DNA from 3 places in the Rahnella selenatireducens genome. Region 1 is predicted to be linked to each of the others. Evidence: predicted binding sites of a transcription regulator. Region 1 holds the regulator's gene; each other region holds the start of a gene.

Region 1 (7,416 bases):
TTCTTAGCCCGAAATGTGTGAAACGCTCGTCAGGAATCGGCTTGCCGTTTTCCGATGTAAAAACTTCCCTGGTTGTACCGCTACCTATGGCAAAAGAACAACTGGATCGCACGACGATTGATCTGTTCGCAGATGACCGCCGTCCGGGGCGTCCAAAAACTAATCCGCTTTCCCGTGATGAACAGCTCAGGATCAACAAGCGCAACCAGTTACGCCGCGATAAAGCGAGTGGTCTGCGTCGCGTAGAGCTGAAAATGAACGCCGATGCTGTTGATACCCTCAATAAGCTGGCAGAAGAACGCAATATCAGTCGTAGCGAACTGATTGAAGAGATGTTGCTGTCGCATCTTAACGGTCAGGAAGGCTGATAAAAAAGCGGATAACCTTCCGGTTATCCGCCTGTTTTCTTACCTTTTACTGCTTAACTCTCACCTCAGAACGTTTCCCAGTTTTCACTGCTTTTCGATGTCATTACACCGGTTGCAGGCCGTAACAACGGCTGAGAAACCGCGCTCGCGGGTCGTTTTCCGACATTCGTGATGCTGTCTTTGAGTTTGAACGTCGCAACAGCGTTGTTCAGTAATGAAGCCTGCTCTTCCAGAGAGACCGCGGCATGCGAAGCTTCTTCCACCAGAGCGGCGTTTTGCTGCGTTACGCTGTCCATTTGTGTCACCGCAACGGCAACCTGGCTGATGCCTTTGCTCTGCTCATCAGACGCCGAAGCGATTTCCGCCATGATATCGGTGACATGCGTAATTGAGCGCACCACTTCGTTCATTGTCTGCCCGGCGTTTTCTACCAGTTTAGAGCCGCTGTCAACGCGGGAAACGGATTCGCTAATCAGCGATTCGATTTCTTTCGCCGCCTGCGCACTGCGCTGTGCCAGGTTACGCACTTCACTGGCGACCACCGCAAAACCACGCCCCTGCTCGCCTGCGCGCGCAGCTTCTACCGCGGCATTCAGCGCCAGAATATTGGTCTGGAAGGCAATGCTGTTGATAACAGAAGTGATTTCCGCAATTTTCTTCGAGCTGCCTGAGATATCTTTCATGGTGCTGACGACGTCAGCCACAATGTTACCGCCCTTCTGCGCGGTAGAAGACGCTTCCATCACCAGCTGGCTCGCGTGATGCGCGTTGTCCGCATTGTGTTTTACCGTGGCCGTCAGCTCTTCCATACTGGCTGCCGTTTCTTCCAGTGCGGATGCCTGTTCTTCGGTACGGGAAGACAGATCGTTATTCCCGGCTGAGATTTCTGACGCGCCCTGATAGATGTGGTTGGTGCAATTGCGGATGGTCTGAACGGTATTTTCCAGACTGGACTGCATCACGTTGAGCAGCGGAATCAATTTACCCGCACAGTTTTTGCCGAACTCTTCCAGGTAATGCGTCAGGTCGCCGCTTGCAATCACGGCGAAGTGATCGCGAATTTTATCCAGCGGTTTCACCAGCGCCATCACCAGATAACGGTCGGTCAGCAGCAAAATAAGCAGGCCGAGAGAAAAAGCCGTCAGCAGAATAACTTTGCTGTAATAAGTCAGATGGTTAGATTTGGTCTGCGCTGCTTCAAAATCGACTGCAATCTGCCCGCTGACTTTGGTCATGGACACACCAAAGTTACGGCTCAGGGCAGGAACAGCATCGTTTGAGAGCTGATTATAGGCATCGAAATTTTTGCCGACGGCCGCCGCATACAACGGCGTAACGCCCTGCGTAACCAGACTCTCCCAACTGGAGACCAGTTCCTGAACCGAAGCCTCATCCAGCCCCGGATGCGGAGCCGTTTTGAAACTCGCCAGTGCCTGAGAAAGGCCATCGAGGGATTGCTTTGCCGTATCAAAAATTTCCGGCCCTTTTGACGGATCGGCCTGAAGTTGTGAGACGGCACGGCTTAAGCGTGTCACGGTACGAAAATACTGATCATTTCCTTTGCTGATCAGCGCCATATTGTTGACCAGTTCGGTACTGTTCTTCGTATTTTGTGTCAGCGTATTCAGTGAGGTAACGGTGTAAAGGGAGACACCTGCCCACATGACGCAGAAAATGCCTAAAATCGTTAATAATGCGGCCCTGATGGTGATATTTTTTAAAAACTGCACGATATGCCTCTCTCGAAACAAGGTTGTTTCTGGTCTGAGGATTGACGGGGATGCGGAGAATCAAGACAGGTAGCCAGCAGGCTTTCGCCCCCGGACATGTTTGAACACCTCTCCGGGCATCGATTTCTTTATTATGTTGAGATTCCTCTCGCTTCATCTATCGGCGGGTTGTTCTCAAAATTTAGTATTGTGAGAACATATTTCTTAATTTTGCTTTTGACCTCAATAAGCCTGAGGTTATTCAAAGCACACGAAGGCGATAACACTTAAAAAGATTGGCCGATAAACTTATCCACCAGTTAAGAAGGCGAGCTGAAACATATTCTCCGCCTCGCGAGTTTGCTATCATCTGCGTTATTATTGCCTGCAATGCAGAGCACTTCATTGAGAACAAGAGGTTAGGTAATCTTATGGCCGTAGTAGGTATCTTCTTTGGATCCGATACAGGTAACACCGAAAACATCGCGAAAATGATCCAAAAGCAATTGGGTAAAGATGTTGCAGAGGTGCATGACATTGCGAAGAGCAGCAAAGAGGATCTGGAAAAATTCGATATCTTGCTGATCGGAATTCCAACCTGGTATTACGGTGAAGCGCAGTGTGACTGGGACGACTTTTTCCCGACGCTGGAAGAGATAGATTTCGAAGGTAAGCTGGTCGCGCTGTTTGGCTGTGGCGATCAGGAAGACTATGCCGAATACTTCTGCGATGCGCTGGGTACTGTGCGTGACATCATCGAACCACGCGGCGCGGTGATTGTGGGCCACTGGCCAACTGAAGGCTATCACTTCGAAGCGTCTAAAGGTCTGGCTGATGATAAGCACTTCATCGGACTGGCAATTGACGAAGACCGTCAGCCGGAACTGACCAACGAACGTGTTGATACGTGGGTCAAACAGATCACAGAAGAGCTGAGCCTTTCAGAAATTATTGGCTAAAAACCCTGTTGGCCCTGAGGATTTATTCTACAATTGAAGGGCCAAACTATTACTGAAATTAACAATTTAACCGCTACAAAATTGTAACTTTCAGTGGTATCAAGGTACACTGAGCTCATCTGTTTTCCTATTGATCAAGTCGTTGCATTATCGAATGTGACAGGCATTTTGTGATCTTTATTAACAGGCTACGTTTTTGAGGATCGGCACACGTCTCAAAAGCGAAGAATCCTTAAGCGACAAATTTTTGTGCCGCCGATGCCACAGGCTGCATGCCTCAACTTGATTAGCACATAGTAACAGGACTGAATCCGCATGACTGACAACAACACCGCACTGAAGAAAGCCGGCTTAAAAGTCACGCTTCCGCGCCTCAAAATCCTGGAAGTGCTGCAAGCGCCGGAAGGTCATCACGTTAGTGCGGAAGATCTGTACAAACAACTGATTGATATGGGTGAAGAAATTGGCCTGGCGACGGTTTACCGCGTTCTGAACCAGTTTGATGACGCCGGTATCGTTACCCGTCATAACTTCGAAGGCGGCAAGTCTGTTTTCGAACTGACCCAACAACATCACCATGATCACCTGATCTGCCTGGATTGCGGCCGCGTTATTGAATTTCGTGACGAATATATTGAAGGCCGTCAGCGCGAGATTGCGAAGAAACACGGTATCAAACTGACCAACCACAGTCTGTATCTGTACGGCCACTGTGAGGCGGGCGATTGTCGCGAAGATGAATCTTTGCACAATGATAAACCTGCACAGTAATCTCTACGGTCAGTCCGAATAAATTAACCGCTGAAAGGCGGTTTTTTTGTGCCTGCGATTCAGGCGACGGATAAAAAAACAAACCCCGGCAAGCCGGGGTTTGTTTTTTCTTGCGATAGGTGCGCAGCGTTCGCGCCCGGTTAATTCACCGGTTTTGGCGAATTGTTAGAACGAATTTCCTGCCAGATTTTGCCACAGTCTGCCGCGTAAGCCTGACCATCGCCGGTTTTACGCGCCGTCAGACAACGCTGATAATCCACTACACGCACGGTTTCCAGCTCGGCAAACTGCTTGTGCTCCTGTTCCTGTTTTAGAACATCAAGGATCGTCTGGCACGACGCCACTTTATCCGGCGAGCCTTCTGCTTTAATGATGCAGCTGCTGTACGCCTGACGCAGTTTCGCATTTTCGGTTTGCGTAGCTGTTGGCGCACAACCCGCCAGTAACAGGGAAGTCACAACCATCATCAGTAATTTATTCATCGGTTTAGTATCCTCAGAAAATAGTGAATGGAGCGATAACGATGAATTTCACGTCTTTTTCATCCTGGAAAATGTTGCCGTAACCGCCTCCCCAGCTCGGGATATCCGAGTGGTTGTCATACTGGGTGTAATGAAGTTTGAACAGCGTCCCTTTTGCGCGGCCTTCCTGAATGGTGTAAAGCGCATCAAGGCTCCAGGCGCTTTCTTTGAGACGCTGGCTCTGATCATAGATTGGATTGGTACTCGGTTTGGCATCCCACGCATAAACATAAGAACCGCCCACTGCGAAGCCCGGCAGATCCCATTTCGCCAGGTCGTATAACACACCGGCGTAAACCGCTTTTTCGCCGTTAGCGTTGAAGTCAGAACGGTTGTCCCACCACACATCAAGACGTCCGTTAGAAGAAGAATACGTTGGGGTCATGCGTTGTAAAAAATAACCCTGATTTCCCTCAGCTTTGACCATTGTCCCTTCCAGACGCCAGTTGAACTGACCGGTGGTGTAACCGAAAGTCAATGCCTGCAACCAGGCCAAACCGTCATACAGACTGTTGGGATCGTTCTGGTTGCTGATACGATCTTCCGCGCCATAGAACTGGTAGCTGGTAGTGAGCGGATTGCCCATCAGATCAATTTTGTACGACGCTTTGGCGAAGTATTGATCGACGTAACTTTCTGCCTGACCGAAGGCCGCTTCCAGCACGAGATCATTTTTGAAGTCGTATTTCGCACCCAGCGAGTGTATATAGGAAACACCGGTTTTCTTGTCGTTCTGGCGGAAATCATCCATTTCCAGATGCCACGGCGATTTGTATTCATCCGCCCACATGTAGGAGAAACTCAGTTCGCCCGGATCGCCAAAATCATGTTTATACCCGGCTTCGGCACCGCGATAGGTACCCGGCATAAAGCTCCAGTGCGGGGCGATCAGCGTTTGTCCAGTGGGCTGAATGTAACCGGCATGGCCCCAGAATCCGCCATATTTGAATTTACCGGCCGCTTTGTAGAGGCTGACGCCGCCTTTATCACCGGAGTAGTCTTCGTCATACGCATGGTTTTTAGAGGAGAACGCGATTTCGTTCGGGTGACCGCTGTCGCTGGCTTCGGCTAATTCGATCGCGGTAAATGCGGCGAGATCGATACCGAACATGTCCCAGGCGTAGCCGGAAGAGAAATCAAGGTTCAGGTTGGCGGTCGCGTGTGAAAGGTTGGTGGCATATTTATCGTAATCGGGATTATTCACCGTGACTTTTGTGCCGTCAGGGCGGGTTTCTTCTTTCGTTTTGTTCAAATCTTTGCGGTCGCGTTCGCGCTGCCAGTAATACACACCGCCGGTCAGCGTCGAATCATCAATAAAGCCAGCCGCTCTGGCCTCTTCAGGAAACATCATTCCGCCGCCCAATAAAGTGCCAGCCAGCGTGTACATCACAGGTTTCAGGTAAGCCGATCCCCTGCCCCTGTTAAGGTGCTTGTGCATAGAAATTCCTCATTTTGACTAAAAAACGTGCAAAACCCAAACGGGTATTAAAAGCGGCCGCCAGAGGCGCAACCGTATAAAGCAGGATTAAGAGTATTTTTCGCGACGCGAATTATCAATGGGTAATTAAACCCTGATGGCTGAAGTATGACAAAGTGCACATAAAGATGAAAAAGTGTAACAAACAAGGAATGCGAAGGTTCAAATCAGTGGACTCTGGTAATCAATAACTAAAACAGTTAATTAAGGAAAAAACGTATTAATTTAAACGTTTCAGCACTCTGATATTCGGAAAGAAGAGTCTAAAAAGTAAACATGAAAAATGCATTAATTCGCGATGAAAAAGAAAATTCCGTGAATTTCTGACATAAAAAAACGCAGCCGGAGCTGCGTTTAGCAATCATTCATCGGTGACTTACGCGACGGGTTTAGATTCCCAGGTATCACGCAGGCCAACGGTACGGTTGAAGACCAGATTTTCAACGCTGGAATAACGGCTGTCAGCACAGAAGTAACCTTCACGTTCGAACTGCAGGCTGATTTCAGCCTGTGCAGCCACCAGAGAAGGCTCAACGAAACCGTGCGCGATCACCAGGGATTCCGGGTTGATCGTGGTCAGGAAGTCTTCTGCCTGGCCCGGGTTTGCCACGCTGAACAGACGGTCATACAGACGGAATTCCGCCGGTTTACCTTCAGTAGCGGAAACCCAGTGGATCACACCTTTCACCTTGCGGCCATCGGCAGGATCTTTGCTCAGCGTTTCGATGTCGTATGAGCAGAAGATCGTCGTCACATTACCTTCGGCATCTTTCTCAATGCGTTCCGCTTTGATGACATACGCATTGCGCAGACGAACTTCTTTACCCAGCACCAGACGTTTGTATTGCTTGTTCGCTTCTTCGCGGAAATCAGCCTGATCGATATAAATCTCACGGGTGAACGGCACTTCGCGGGTACCCATCTCCGGTTTGTTCGGATGATTAGGCATTTTCACCATTTGCACATCTTCACCGGTAAAGTTCTCAATGATCACTTTAACCGGATTGATGACGGCCATGGCGCGCGGTGCGTTTTCGTTCAGATCGTCACGGATACAAGATTCCAGCGCCATCATTTCGACGTTGTTGTCCTGTTTCGTCACGCCGATACGGCGGCAGAATTCACGTATGGAAGCAGCGGTGTAGCCACGACGACGCAATCCAGAAACAGTCGGCATACGCGGATCGTCCCAGCCTTCTACGATTTTATCCGTCACCAGCAGGTTCAGCTTACGCTTGGACATGATGGAATATTCGAGATTCAGACGGGAGAACTCGTATTGCCGCGGATGGCAAGGGATGGTGATGTTATCGAGAACCCAGTCGTAAAGACGACGGTTGTCCTGGAATTCCAGCGTGCACAGCGAATGGGTGATCCCTTCCAGCGCATCGGAAATGCAGTGGGTGAAATCATACATCGGGTAGATGCACCATTTTTTGCCAGTCTGATGGTGTTCCGCAAACTTAATACGGTAGATAACCGGATCGCGCATCACGAAGAACGGCGACGCCATATCGATTTTTGCACGCAGACACGCTGCGCCTTCAGCGAATTCACCGTTGCGCATTTTTTCGAACAGCGCGATGTTTTCTTCTACGCTGCGATCGCGGT
Region 2 (7,416 bases), on a different contig from region 1:
TGGAGAAGGTGATTGCGCTGAAGCCTGATCTGGTGATTTTGCCGGTGTATGCCAAGAAACAGACCGATCGCGACCAGATGGAAGTCACGCTGACCAATGCGGGGATCCCGGTGATCTACGTCGATCTCCGCGTAGATCAGTTGCATAACACGATCCCCAGCGTAAAGCTGCTGGGCGATGTACTGAACCATCCGCAGAAAGCGGCGCGCTTTATTGCTTTCTATCAGCAGCACATGAACCGCATTCGTGAACGTATCGCGGCATATCAGGGCAAACGACAGACGGTGATGCTGCAATTGCATTTGGGTCGCCGTGAAGGGTGCTGCACCACGGTTTCTCACGGAAATCTCGCCGATCTTCTGGCGTTTGCCGGCGGGGATAACATCGCCAAAGGCGCTTTTGGCAGCGTGTACGGAGATCTCAACGCAGAGAAAGTGATTATGGCCAATCCGGATGTGTATATCACCACGGGCATGGCGGGTCCGGAAGGGAAAAGGGTATCCAATCTGATGCTGGGGCCACAAGTCACGCAGCTGGAAGCGGAGCAAAGTTTCCGGCAGATTATGGATAAACAGCCGGTGCTTTCCACGCTGAAGGCTGTGCGCGAAGGGCGGGCGTACAGCGTCTGGCATAATTTCTATCTCAGCCCGTATCACATGGTCGATGTGGAAGTGTTCGCTAAAGCACTGTATCCGGAACTGTTTAAAGATGTTGATCCGCAGGAAACCATGAAAGAGCTGTACACGCAGTTCCTGCCTGTGCCGTTCAGCGGCACCTACTGGAGTCAGTTGCCACCGGCGAAATAATTCCGCCACGTCATCCTGAATAGCAGGCAATAACAAACCGGCACAATGGCGTGCCGGTTTGCTTGTATATCAGAACCTCTTCTATCAGAAATCTACCGCCGCAGAGAGCACCACATTGCGCGGCTCGCCTTCAATCACGCGCAGGTTTCCGGCGCTCGACGAGTAATACTCTTTGTCGAACAGGTTATTCATGTTCAGCTTAATCTGCGTATGCTTGCCCAGCAGCTGATTGTCCCAAGCCACAAAGGCGTCGGCCACGGTGTAATCCGGCATAGTGAAACTGTTTTCCGGATCACCGGCGCGGCTGCCAACATAACGCGCACCGCCGCCAATACGAATGTCCCCCGGCACCACCGACCAGCGCAGGGTATGGCTGAGATACAGGCTACCCATATGGGTCGGAGCATTCACCAGACGGTTACCGACGTTGGATGAGTTCACGTTATCTTCGGTGATTTCGGTTTTGTCATAGCTGTAGTTGGCGGTGACATTCCAGTCTTTGGCGATTTCACCGTTAAGCTCGACTTCTGCACCGGTTGACCGCGCTTTCGGGATATTGCGCGTCACACCGTTGATGTAGACCGACATATCTTCTTCATCAATACGGTACACCGCCAGCGTGGCATCCAGACGTGGCGAAATCTGCCATTTGGTACCGACTTCGTACGTGGTACCCAGCTCTGGTTTGGAGACATTGCCGTCATCGTCCGTATCCGTCGATGGCGTGAACGACTTGCTGTAGTTGGCATAGAAGGACAGATCGTCGGTCAGCTTATACACCACGCCAATCTGCGGCAGGAACTTGTTATCGGTATCGTCCAGACTTTGTGTCGGTGTCACGAAACCGGAGGTCTGCTTCTGGTTGTAATGCTGGTAACGGCCACCCACGACGCCAATCCATTTATCGGTCAGATGAATGCTGTCTTTGAGATAGATGGATTTGTTGTAGAGCGTATTGCGCAGATTACTGTTGCTGTCGGAATAGGTGCTGCTGTTGGTGGTGGGCTCCACGCCGTACACAGGATCGTACATGTTGAATGTGCTGAACGTTTTACCGCGATAAGAATACTGCTTATAGGTTTCGTTCTTCTCATAATCAACGCCAATCAGCAGATCATTCATCATGCCGAAGATCTTCTGATTGCCAATCCAGTCCCATGACGTGTAACTGGTCTGATGATTGAAGCCTCGGTTGGCATCTGCGCGGCGGGTGACAGCCCCGGTTTCCGTATTAACGGCGGTAGCACGCACTTCATTGCTGTCATAACGACGTTGCTGCCAGGCGTACGTCAGACGGGTTTTCCAGTCGTCGCTGACCTGATATTCCCAGGTGGTGTTCAGACGTTTGGTTTTACCCCAGGCGTGGTTTGCCAGTTCGTCCAGACGGCGGTTATACGGGATATCTACAGGTTTGCCGTTGATAAACGCAGTTCCACGGTCATAGGGAATATCGTATTTGTATTCCTGATAACTGATATTGAAACTGGCTTTCTCACCAAACCAGCTCAGGGAAGGTGCGAGCAGGGTATGTGAGTCGCTGCCGAAGTTACGCCAGTAATCTTCATACTGACGCTCGGCAATCATGCGGAATGCAAAACCGTTGCCCAGCGGGCCGGTGACGTCAATCGTCCCCGCACCGCCGCCGAAACCGCCGGTGCGGCCACTGACGCGGGTATTCCAGTCATATTGTGGCTTTTTGCTGATCATGTTGATCACGCCGCCGGGGTTTTGGATCCCGTACAGCAAAGACGCCGATCCTTTCAGCACTTCGATGCGATCGATAGTGGAATCAAAACCCAGCCCCTGATTACTGCGCACGCCGTCAATCAGAATGGAACCGTCGCTGTTAGCGCCAAATCCGCGTTTCACGAAACCGTCTTCCGTGCCGCCGAGCGTATTACCCTGCGTCACGCCGCTGACGAACTTCATTGCGTCATCGAGCGAGGTGACGTCGTAATCCTGAATCATCGACTGTGTGACGACGCTGACGGACTGCGGCGTTTCGCTGAGTGGCGCATCGCCTTTGCTGGCCGTCGAACTTTGCGATGCGCTGTAATCGGTGGTATCCAGCGCGTCAGCCTGCGCATTGACGGTGATGGAATCTTCAGACGTTTGTGTCGCAGCCAGAAGGGGGGAACAATTCAAAATAGCCAAAGCCAGCACGGATTTTTTGAATCCGTTGGCCGCCCTGCGTGGGGCTTTTATACCAGACATGTGAATATCCCTGAAAAGAATGACAAAAAGCATTAAATGCAAATGATAACGCTTTTCATTCTAATCAAGGCTTTTACAAAGAGAAACAAATTTAACAATTTCAATAGTTACAATTCCGGGGCGGAACAGGGGTGGCGTGGGGAAAAGGAAGGGGGGCTGACGATTTCCTCCCCGGTGAAGGGGAGGAAAAGCGGGAATTATTCGACGGTGGAATATTTCACGTAATGGTTTGAGCAGTTGAAGTGCGCTACATAACCCAGCGTGCCGTTCGGCCCTTTGGCGCTGAAAGGAATGTGGTAAGTGCCTTTGTCTTCTTTGACGTCATCGCTGATGAAATTCAACACCGGCACGGAGGTGCCCATATTATCTTTATCATTGCCCCAGTTGGGAATGCGGTTTTGCATGTAATCGCGGGTCACAGTGTCGATGGCGTTATCTTTGGTGATGGTGCTGCATGCGCCTTCAGTCGTGCGCTGCATCCACCACGGATACACATAGACCGAGCCCAGCATCAGCACCATCAGGGCGAAAATGACGGAAATGATTCCGATTAATACGACTTTACTCATAGTGCTTGCAGCTCCTGAAAATTCTCAGTCAAATCAGAGTTGTCGGGCATTATTGTTAAATCCCGGCACGAAAGCGCGTATGTTACGCCAGTTCGCCAACAGAGGTTAAGTATTATAAGCCCTTCTGTTGCATTCGGTTACAGAAGCCGGTTCCGCCGCAGGGTCTGCGATGATAGCCTTTTGAATACACTTAACGTTTGCACAAGGAGTAAGACATGAGTCAGCAACCTGTAGTCGCGGTGCTCGGTCTGGGGGCAATGGGACACGCATTTGCCACCAATCTGATTAAAAAAGGTTTCACCACCCGCGTGTGGAACCGGACAGCATCGCGTGGTGACGATCTGGTGAAGGCGGGCGCGCAACGCGGCCTGACACCGCGCGAAACCGCAGAAGGTGCCGATGTGGTGATAACGATGTTGTCGGACGGCAAAACGTCTCTGGAAGTTTATCAGGGCGATAACGGGCTTTTAGCAGGGCTGAAGCAGGGCGGAATTATCGCGCAAATGGGAACGCTGGGCGTCGATGCCACTGAATCGCTGATTGCGCTGATTAAAGAACAGCGCCCGGACGTGGTGTTCTTTGATGCGCCGGTTTCTGGCACCAAAGCGCCCGCTGAACAGGCGCAAATTGTGGTGCTGGCCAGCGGTGATCGCGAGGTGGGTGCGGCAGTTGAACTGGTTTTTGCCGCCATTTCGAAAGCCACTAAATGGCTGGGTGAAGCCGGTCGTGCGTCTAAAATGAAACTGGTGGTTAACGCGTGGCTGATTGCCATGATGGAAGGTATCGCCGAAAGTACCCAACTGGCCGAAGAACTGGGCTTTACGCCGGATGACCTGTGGGACGTGCTCGACGGCGGTCCGCTGGCGGCGCCCTACATCAAAGGTAAAATGGCGATGTTCAAAAGCGGCGATTACACCCCGCAGATGCAGCTGACCTGGGCGCTCAAAGATATCAATCTGGCGATTGATGCGGGCAGTAAGCTAGAGTTGCCTGTAATGAAACGCATCAGTGAAACCTGGCAGGCCGCCGTGGATGGCGGTTATGGCGATCAGGATCTGGCGGTGGTTTACCGCTATCTTGGTTCCCGCTGACCGTCGAGGCCCACGGACGGGCGTGTTATAACCGGTTAATATCCCGCGTAGTTTTTCATAACCCCGAAGCATAAACCAGATTATCTGGCTATTGGTCGGCCGCTCCGGCGCTGTGATAGCGTTGACGATTATCACCCATAATCACGGCGGAGTAAGCAATGAGCCAGACGTCAACAACTATCCCTTTGGTCGATTTCAGCCTGTTTTCCGGTACGCCAGAAGAGCGCGAAACATTTTTGTCGCAGTTGCGTTACGCCGCCCGCGAAATTGGTTTCTTCTATCTGAAAAACCACGGTGTGGATGCCACGTTGCTTCATGACGTCCAGCGCGTGGCGCGGGAGTTCTTTGCCTTGCCGGAAGAGGATAAGCTGGCCGTCGCCATGATCCATTCCCCGCATTTTCGCGGCTATAATCGCGCTGCGTCAGAGATTACCCGCGGTCAGCCGGACTGGCGCGAACAGTTTGATCTGGGTGCCGAACGGCCAAAATTACCGGTAAGCGGAGAAACGCCTGCGTGGGCGAGATTGCAGGGGCCCAATCAGTGGCCGGAAACATTGCCTGAGTTGCGCCCGCTGCTGCTGCGCTGGCAGAGAGAAATGACGGCGATGTCGCTGCGTTTATTGCGTGCTTTTGCGCTGGCGTTGAAACTGCCGGAAGACGCCTTTGATCCGCTTTACGGCGAAAAACCCAATGAACACATTAAGCTGATCCGCTATCCGGGGCGGGCGGCTGGCGCAGGAAATCAGGGCGTCGGCGCGCATAAAGATTCAGGTTTCCTGAGCTTTTTATTGCAGGATCAACAGCGTGGTTTGCAGGTTGAAGTTGAGGAAAATCAATGGGTCGATGCGCTGCCGGTGGCGGATACGCTGGTGGTGAATATCGGCGAACTGCTGGAGCTGGCCACCAACGGTTACTTGCGTGCGACGGTTCACCGCGTGGTGTCTCCGCCTGCTGAAGGCGAACGGCTTTCGCTGGCCTTTTTCCTCGGCGCGCAGCTGGATGCCGTTGTACCGCTATTTCCGCTGCCGCCTGAACTGGCTAAAGAAGCCCGTGGCGATGCCAGCGATCCGCTTAATCCGCTGTTCCGCGACGTAGGATTCAACTATCTGAAAGGGCGGCTGCGCTCTCATCCTGACGTTGCGCAGCGCTATTACGCCGATATTGTCGGCTGATTCAAATTTTGGGTGCCTTTGAGGTGTCAACGCTGACGACGGTGGACATTCCCGGTCGCAGCTGGTCGCTCTGCGCCTGATCCGGTTCCAGCTCGATGCGTACCGCAATACGCTGAGAAATCTTGGTGAAATTTCCGGTCGCATTATCGGCTTTCAGAACGCTAAATTCCGAACCGGCGGCCGGAGAAATCCGCACAACGTGGCCTTTAAACGGATGATCGTTCAGTGCATCCACCGTGAATGATGCGGGCGTCCCGACAGCCATTCCCGCCAGCTGGCGCTCTTTAAAATTCGCCGTCACCCAGACCTGTTTTGGCGTGACCGATGTCAGTTGCGTTCCGGCGCTGACGTATTGCCCGATACGGGCGCTGATTTCGCCTAGCTGCCCGTCGGACGGCGCGACAATTTGCGTGTGCTGTAAATTGATTTGTGCCACTTCAACTTTTGCCTGCGCGGCTTTTAATGCCGCAGCCAGCGACGCTTTATTGGCTTCCACCAGCGCGAGACTCTGGCGTGCAATATTCACGGATGCGCGCGCTTTTGCCACGTTGGCCTCCGCTGTCAGCAACGCCGCCTGAAGTTCATCTCCGGTGGTTTTTGACACCAATCCTTTTTGCAGCAATGGCCTGTTGCGATGGGTATCGAGTGACGCCTTGCTTTGTGTTGCCTGCGCGCTTTGCAATTCCGCTTCTTCAAGTTGCAGGCTGGCAGCACCGGACGCACGGTTCTGCTCGAAGTTTTGCAGCGTCACCTGCGCCTGCGCCGCCGCGGCTTCGGCCTGTAACAGCTCCTGCCGGTAAGTGCTGTCGTCAATCACAAACAGTACGTCGCCTTTTTTCACCGGCATAAAATCCTGCACTTTCACCCCGGTGATGTAACCCGAAACCTGCGGGCTGAGCAGGGTGACGTTCCCCCGGATATAGGCGTTATCGGTCGATTCCACCCTGGAGTTAAACGGAAACAGCTGCCAGCTGTACAACACAATCATCACGCCAATAATACCTAAGCAAAGCACTACAATAATGGATGGATAACGAAAGATATTTTTCATCACTTTGTCCGTATACCTCGTTTTAATTCGTCAACAGGATCTGTTTATTCAGGCAACCGCTTCGGAGGCTGCGCGTTTTTTTGTCTGGATCCTTCCGGCAATAATGTGTCCGCCGAGCACGGCGATACAGCCCAGCGACATATAAAAAACCACCCTAAAAACATCGTTGTAGGCCAGCAGTCCTGCCTGCTGGGTGATCTTAATGCTCAGTTGCGCCAGACCTTCGGCGCTCAGCTGTGTGCTATCCGCCAGAACCGGTTTCAGCAGGTGGCTGTATTGGGAAATTCGTTCGACCACCAGCGGATTCTGCAAGCTGATATGTTCAACCAGAACGGCGGAATGATACTTCTCACGCAATATCTGAATAGTGCCCAGAAAAGCGCCGCCGACTTGTGCGCCGACGTTCTGCGTCGACAGAAACACCAGCACGAAACTGATGATCTGGCTTTGCCCGAACTGCAACGCGCGGATAAAACCCAGCCATAAGGACGTCGGAAGAAAGATGGCACCGGC
Region 3 (7,416 bases), on a different contig from region 1:
GGTTGCCGCCGGTGCATATCATTACAGCCGAATACGATCCGTTATGCGATGAAGGTGAAATGTTGTTTACCCGCCTGACGGAACAGGGCGTCAGCTGTACAGCGCAGCGTTATCCGGGCGTTATCCACGGTTTTTTCCAGCTTGGCGGAATCAGCCAGACGGCGCGAAATGCCATGCGCGATATCGCAACCCGCCTCAGCACCCTGTAGGTCATCATAATTCTCAAATAAAAAAAAGCGGCCTATTAAGCCGCTGAAGACACAGGGAAATCAAACCCTCCTTCATACTTCGAACTGCAGATGCGTTGGCTGCACTCGCTCACCCGAATCACTGATTTATTCTCAGCTCATCGGGATTCACTCACTTGCCGCCTTTCTGCACCTCGAATTATTTTGGAGGTAAGCGCATTAGTCTTACAGTTAACCTTTCACACCGCCTGCCGTCAGGCCGCCGACCAGCCAGCGTTGGGCTATCAGGAACACTGCCGTAATCGGGATGGCAGACAGAATTGCGGCAGCCGCAAAGTCGCCCCACAGGTAGTTTTGCGGGTTGAGATATTGCTGCATACCCACCGCCAGGGTGTAGCTGTTTACGTCACGCAGTAACAGCGATGCCACCGGCACTTCGGTAATCGCGGCGATGAACGACAGAATAAAGACCACCGCCAGAATCGGGACGGACAGCGGCAAAAGTACCAGCCGGAAGGCCTGCCACGGGCTGGCGCCGTCCAGCGCGGCGGCTTCTTCCAGCGAGCCGTCGATGGTTTCGAAATACCCTTTGATGGTCCAGACGTGTAACGCGATGCCGCCCATGTACGCAAAAATGACGCCGCCGTGGGTGTTCAGCCCGAGGAACGGTACGTAAATGCCCAGGCGGTCGAAGAGGGCGTATAACGCCACCAGCGACAGCACCGCCGGGAACATCTGGAAGATCAGCATCCCTTTAAGCAGCGAGCTTTTGCCACGGAATTTCATGCGGGCAAAGGCGTAGGCGCACGTCGTGGAAAGCGCCACGATCCCGACGGCGGTGATCCCGGCGATCTTGATTGAGTTCCACAACCACAGCATGACCGGGAACGGCGGCGGCGTAATGCTGCCGTCGCTGTTGGTCACTGTAATTCCCAGCGCCAGTTTCCAGTGATCCCACGAGACCTGATCGGGGATCAGGCTGCCGGTTGCAAAGTTACCCGGCCGCAGCGAGATTGCGAATACCATCAGCAGCGGGAACAGGATCAGTGCCAGAAAGCACAGCAGCAAAAGGTGCGTCACCAGTAATCTGACTTTTTGCGACTTAGGTTTAACCATTGGCATTTTGTGTTTCTCCTCAGTCGAATTTCATGCGTGAAGCTTTCAGGTTCACGATAGCCAGTGCGCCAACCAGCAGGAAGATCAGCGTGGCAATCGCCGCCGCCAGCCCGAAGTCCTGCCCGCCGCCGCCTTCGAAGGCGATGCGGTAGGTATAACTGACCAGCAAATCGGTGTGTCCGGCCGGTGTGGTGGTGCCGAGCATGTCCGGGCCGCCGTTGGTCAGCAGCTGGATCAGCACGAAGTTATTAAAGTTAAACGCGAAGCTGGCGATCATCAGCGGCGTCAGCGGCTTGATTAACAGCGGCAGCGTGATGCGGAAGAAGTTCTGCATCGGCGTCGCGCCGTCCATTGCAGAAGCTTCGTACAGATCGTCGGGAATGGCTTTCAGCAGGCCCATGCACAGGATCATCATGTACGGATATCCGGGGGGAGAAATGACTGAACTCTACAGCCACCGTTGGGAGATCGAACTGGGTTATCGTGAAATCAAGCAGACGATGTTACTGAGTCGGTTAACGCTGAGAAGTAAAAAACCAGAGCTTGTCGAGCAGGAGTTATGGGGCGTGCTGTTGGCTTATAATCTTGTTCGTTATCAGATGATTAAGATGGCGAAAAACCTTAAGGGTTACTGGCCGAACCAGCTAAGCTTCTCAGACTCGTGCAGTCTGGTGATGAGGATGTTAATGACGCTTCAGGGCGCATCACCGGGCCGGATCCCAGAACTGCTGCGTAATCTGGAGAGTATGGCGCAGATGGTGAAGCTGCCGACAAGAAGAGAAAGGGCCTTCCCAAGAGTGGTAAAAGAGAGACCCCGGAAGTATCCAAAAGCACGGGGAAAAAGCCAGTCAGTTGCTTAACTGACTGGCATTACCACCTTTGCAGGTGGCTTTTTTTCAGGTCAGAGGCTGTGCTTAGAAGTGCGTGTTCAGGCTCATGTAGAAAGTCCGGCCCGGTTCGTTGTAGGTTGCTGCACCCGCGCCGTACATATAGGCGTTAGTGGTGGCGTTACCCACTGTCTGGGCATTGCCCGCGCGGAACTGACGCTTGTCGAACACATTATCAATACCTGCGGTTATGCTGACATTTTTAGTCGCCACGTACGTGCCACTCAGGCCAACCACTGAATACGGGCTGACTTCATTCTTCTCACTTCCGGTTACGGCTTCACCCTTGTAGTTGTATTTTTTCGGCTTCTGACGGCCATACCAGGTCAGGGTGGACTGCACGGAGAAATCTTCCGTTGCCTGCCAGCTCAGCGTGGAGTTGATCGTAAACTCAGGGATGATCGACAGATAATCGCCGGTCTCTTTGTTTTTACTTTCAATCATGTAAGTTCCGTTGTTATTCCAGGAAATAGTGCTGGTGACCGGAATATTCAACGTCCCTTCCAGACCCTGAACGACGGCTTTAGGTATGTTTTGCCATTTATAAACGTCAGTAGTACCCGTCGTTGATGTGCCGGTTGGCAGATAGCCCGCTTCAATTTTGTTGCGGTAATCGTTACGGAAGTACGTCACGCCCGCCTGATAGCCGTTGCGGTGGAACTCAAGACCGATCTCTTTGTTGATGCTGGTTTCTGCATCGAGATCTTTATTCCCCACCAGATAACAGCCACCGCCGCTGGCTGCACAACCCTGGCCTTTACTGTAAAGCACGTAGTTCGGGTTGGTCTGATACAGGCTTGGCGCTTTGTAGGCACGCGCGATCCCCATTTTCAACGTGAAATCATCGCCCAGTTCCTGAGACAGATTCAGGGAAGGACTCCAGTTATTGCCGACAATAGAATGATGATCGAAACGCAGGCCCGGAACCAGCATTGTGCTGTCGGTCAGTTCGATGTTGTCTTCCGCAAATAGCGAGAAGATTTCCGCCTGCGAATACGGGCTGCGGCCGGTGCTGTCGATACCGTCAATGGCACCGCCGAGCATAGACTGAACGTTGGAAGACGGATCTTTCATCTTCTGCTGGTTCCATTCAGTGCCTAACGTGGCGGTTTGCGGCACGCCTAAATCAAACGGAATGCTGACTTCGCTGTGCGCAAGAATGTCGCCCAGCGCGATGGTGTTGAAGCTGTCGTCAGAGAAAATCCCCTCGGTGCCTCCCGCCAGACCTTCATCCATGCGTGAGTTACGGGTTTTTTCGTACTGCACATAGTTGGTGGTGGAAACGCCGTTGTCCCATGCGCCTTTGTACGTCAGGGCGTAGGACTGGCGGTAAATACGGTTGGTCTCTTTGCCGTACATACTTTTAACCAGCGCACTGGTATTGGTGTTTTGCGTGTCACCGGCGTACAGGTTGCCCTGACGGCTGTTGGACACCTCAAACTCCAGTGACTGCATGCGGGCGAAATCCCAGTGCAGCATGGCGTCGATATTTTTATTGATGACGCCTTCGCGACCTGCCGGAACGGTGTCGGCATAGGTGCCGGTGCGTTCGGACTGATGGCCGTCGTTGATATACTGCGAATCAGCCTGCGTTTTGCTGTAGCCGCCAAACAGACGGAAACTGAACTGGTCGCTGAGCGGGCCGGACAGGCTGAAATCGGTGCGTTTCGTTGAGCCTTCTTCTTTATGCTGTGGCGCGTTCATGTAGGTATTCCATGAACCGTGCCATTCGCTGGTGTCTTTTTTGGTGATGATATTCACCACGCCGCCTGCCGCGCCGTTGCCATAACGCGCCGCCGCCGGGCCGCGGATCACTTCGATGCGGTCAATCATATCTGGCGGAACCCAGCTGGTATCGCCGCGGGTATCACGCTCACCGCGCCAGCCCTGACGTACGGAGTTGCGGCTGTTCACTGGTAAACCGTCGATCAGGATCAGGGTGTTTTCCGGGCCCATGCCACGGATATCAATCTGGCGGTTGTTGCCGCGCTGGCCGCTGGTGGAGTTGCCGGTCAGGTTTACGCCGGGCATGGTGCGGATCAGTTCGTTGATGTCGCGTGCCGGTGGGCGTTTTTGGATTTCGTCAGACGTGATGGTGGAAACACCCGGAGCCTGAAGGTTTTGCTGTGCAGCGGTGACGACTAGAGTGTCTTCGGTTTTTTTCGGCGTTTCTGCGGCCGTAGTCCCGGTTTCTGTTGCGGTTGTTGCGGAGGTTTCTGCTGCGCTGACGGGGAAAGTAAGCGCTGATCCCAGCCCGATTAAGGTTGCCAGCGAATAGTGTGGTAGCCTGCTTTTCATGTCGGATTCTGCCCTGAAATTCCATCCTTTCCTGAAAAATAGCGAGATTGAACAGGAGGATGGCCTGTTGTGTGTGTAGTTTTTATTGACCCGCGTTACGGGCGGTAACACATTATTGCAAATGAAAATAATTATCAATGCGATTGGCATTCCTAATTTGTAGGGAAAGTGTAAAGCGCCGTACCGGGAATGTTTTTTCTTGTCTGCCAGAAGGCTGTAAAGCGTAAAAAATGATGAAATATCAGCATCCGGAAAAGCCTATTGCTCAGGCCATGTTGTTGGAACCTCTGGCCGGAAGTGCCGCGTGGTGGAATGAAATTGCTACGCGGGGAACGCCGTGGACAGAACCTTCGCGCGATGGTTTTTGTCGTGTGACGTTCTTCTGGCGGGATCCGCAGGGCGACGAAACGACGTCGGAGACCCAGCGTGTCTGGATCAACATCAACGGCATCACCGATCACCATCAGTCGTCGCCGCCGCAGAGTTTGCAGCGGCTGGCCGGAACGGATGTCTGGCACTGGCAGACCGAGTTGCGTGCGGACTGGCGCGGAAGCTACAGCATGATCCCGCGTACCGAATCCGGCGCTGAATTTCCGCAAAATAACGATGATTATCAGAGCATGCTTGCCGCGCGCGAATGGTGGAAAAACCTCTTCCGCCACGCGACGCACGATCCGCTGAATCCGCATCGCCCGTGGCCCGGTGCAAAATCCCATGCGTTGTCCGGCCTGCATATGCCGGAAGCATTGCCGCAGCCCGCCTGGGCAGAGTTTGATCTTCATGGCCCGAAAGCGCCGCAAGCTCCGGCTGCGTTAGAAACATTCCGCTGGAAAAGTGCGCGTCTGGGGAATATGCGAAACGTCTGGGTGTTTACCACCGGCGCAAGCCAGGAGCCTGCTTCGCGCCCGCTGGCGATCCTGCTCGACGGCCAGTTCTGGGCGAAACAGATGCCCGTCTGGCAGCCGCTGATGCAGCTTACGCGCGAAGGGGCACTGCCCGACGCGGTCTACGTGCTGATTGATGTTATTGATATTCAAACTCGCAGCCGCGAGCTGACCTGCAATCCGGAGTTCTGGCTGGCGGTGCAGGACGAGTTATTGCCGCAGGTGAAAAAACTGGCCGCGCACAGCGATAACGCGCAAAAAACGGTGGTCGCGGGGCAGAGTTTTGGTGGCCTTTCTTCGCTGTACGCCGGTTTGCACTGGCCCGAACGTTTCGGCTGCGTGCTGAGTCAGTCGGGGTCTTTCTGGTGGCCGCGCCGCCATCGTCAGCAAGCCAGTGATGATCAGCAAGAAGCGGAAAGCATCCTGTCCCAGGTTGAAAAAGGACTGGGGGAACGCAGCCATTTGAAAATCTTTATGGAAGCCGGCAGAAACGAAAAGCTGATTTATGACGTGAATAATCAGATGGAGGCGCTGCTGAAACCGACCCCCAATCAGGTGCATTACCGTGTGCTGGAAGGCGGGCACGACGCGCTGTGGTGGCGCGGAGGTTTGCTCGACGGCCTCTGCAGTCTGTGGGATGAGACACAGTGGGCCGCCGGGGATCCTTCGTCAAACGGCAAAATTACCGAGCGGAATAATTAACGGCGTATGTGACACCGGGCAGTCGATGATTGAGCAACGCAATCCGAAAACCTGCTCAATCAGTTCCGGCGTCACGATATCGGCAGGCGCGCCTTCTGCGAGGATTTTTCCGTCGCGCATGGCGATAAGATGCCCGGCGTAGCGGCAGGCCTGATTCAGATCGTGCAGCACGACGACCAGCGTCCGACCATTTTCCTGATTCAGGCGACACATCAACTCCATCAAATCAATCTGATGAGCGATATCCAGCCAGGTCGTCGGCTCGTCCAAAAGCAGCAGCGGCGTTTGCTGCGCCAGCACCATGGCAATCCACACCCGCTGGCGCTGACCGCCGGACAGTGAATTCACCGTGCTTTCCGCCAGTTCATAAACACCGGTTGCCCGCATCGCGTCATCGACAGCCTGTGTGTCCTGCACATTCCAGCGGCTGAACAGATTCTGGTGCGGATAGCGCCCGCGACCGACCAGATCGGCCACCGTGATATCGCCCGGCGCGGTCGAACTTTGCGGTAATAAGCCCAGCCGTTTTGCCACGTCTTTCGTGCCGTAATCGCCAATCAGTTTTCCGTCGAGAAAAACCGTGCCGGACTGCGGCTGCATCAGGCGGCTCAGCGTACGTAATAACGTCGATTTTCCGCAGGCGTTAGGCCCGATAATCACCGTCAGTTTTCCTTCCGGAATCGACACCGACAAATCCCGTGCGATGACTTTTTTGTCGTAACCGAGCGTCAGGTTCTGCGCATACAGCGGTGAAAAATGTTCAGTCTTCATGAGCGGCGGGACTCCCGGATGAGCAAACCAATCAGATAAATACCGCCGAGACTGACGGTGAGCACGCCGACGGGCAGTTGATAAGGCAGGAAGAGACGCTGCGCCGCGACGTCAGCCGCGAGCAGCAGCAGTGCGCCGGTCAGTGCGGCAAAAAATAACGCGTGCTGCTGGCTGGCGCACAGGCGGCGAGAAATCTGCGGTGCCACCAGCGCGATAAAGGAAATGGGCCCGGCCAGCGCCGTTGCAGCGGCGGTTAGTGCCACGCCCGCCAGCATCAGCAGCAGACGCGAACGTTCCACCGGGACACCCAGCGCGCACGCGGAATCGTCACCCATTTCCAGCAGACGCATTCGCGAGGAAAGCTGCCGGGTGAGGAACAGCGCCACGACAATCAGGGCGATCACCGGCAGGCTTTTTTCCCACGTAATCCCGTTGAGCGAACCCGCATGCCATAACCCGGCGGTGAGCGCAGATTCCAGCGACGCGTTGATAATCAACCAGGTATTGCCCGCAATCAGCAGCGCTCGCACGCCGATACCGAGAATAATCAGGCGGAAGGTTTCGACGCCC

What was found. The regulator Fur, encoded in region 1, represses iron uptake genes when iron is present. The targets are predictions, from matches to a motif close to ATAATAATGAGAACNACTATCAA.
Region 2: a site for Fur is predicted at 3,057-3,079, ahead of ACLBVC_RS13180 (TonB-dependent siderophore receptor). Genes of this name have one in related genera too.
Region 3: a site for Fur is predicted at 4,605-4,627, ahead of fes (enterochelin esterase). Genes of this name have one in related genera too.

What each region holds. Positions count from the first base shown of each region.
Region 1 is NZ_JBKEZJ010000001.1:427,124-434,539, forward strand. It holds gene ybfE (LexA regulated protein) at 87-368, shown strand; gene ACLBVC_RS02085 (methyl-accepting chemotaxis protein) at 434-2,098, opposite strand; gene fldA (flavodoxin FldA) at 2,509-3,036, shown strand; gene fur (ferric iron uptake transcriptional regulator) at 3,352-3,807, shown strand; gene chiQ (ChiQ/YbfN family lipoprotein) at 3,948-4,289, opposite strand; gene chiP (chitoporin ChiP) at 4,303-5,715, opposite strand; gene glnS (glutamine--tRNA ligase) at 6,182-7,416, opposite strand, start outside.
Region 2 is NZ_JBKEZJ010000007.1:37,247-44,662, reverse strand. It holds gene ACLBVC_RS13185 (ABC transporter substrate-binding protein) at 1-806, shown strand, start outside; gene ACLBVC_RS13180 (TonB-dependent siderophore receptor) at 891-3,020, opposite strand; gene ACLBVC_RS13175 (protein YebF) at 3,218-3,589, opposite strand; gene ACLBVC_RS13170 (NAD(P)-dependent oxidoreductase) at 3,805-4,680, shown strand; gene ACLBVC_RS13165 (isopenicillin N synthase family dioxygenase) at 4,839-5,852, shown strand; gene ACLBVC_RS13160 (HlyD family secretion protein) at 5,854-6,903, opposite strand; gene ACLBVC_RS13155 (MFS transporter) at 6,952-7,416, opposite strand, start outside.
Region 3 is NZ_JBKEZJ010000031.1:8,959-16,374, reverse strand. It holds gene ACLBVC_RS24345 (alpha/beta hydrolase) at 1-209, shown strand, start outside; gene malG (maltose ABC transporter permease MalG) at 420-1,310, opposite strand; partial or broken gene ACLBVC_RS24335 (ABC transporter permease subunit) at 1,324-1,731, opposite strand; partial or broken gene ACLBVC_RS24330 (transposase) at 1,727-2,164, shown strand; gene ACLBVC_RS24325 (TonB-dependent siderophore receptor) at 2,219-4,489, opposite strand; gene fes (enterochelin esterase) at 4,720-6,075, shown strand; gene ACLBVC_RS24315 (ATP-binding cassette domain-containing protein) at 6,043-6,846, opposite strand; gene fepG (iron-enterobactin ABC transporter permease) at 6,843-7,416, opposite strand, start outside.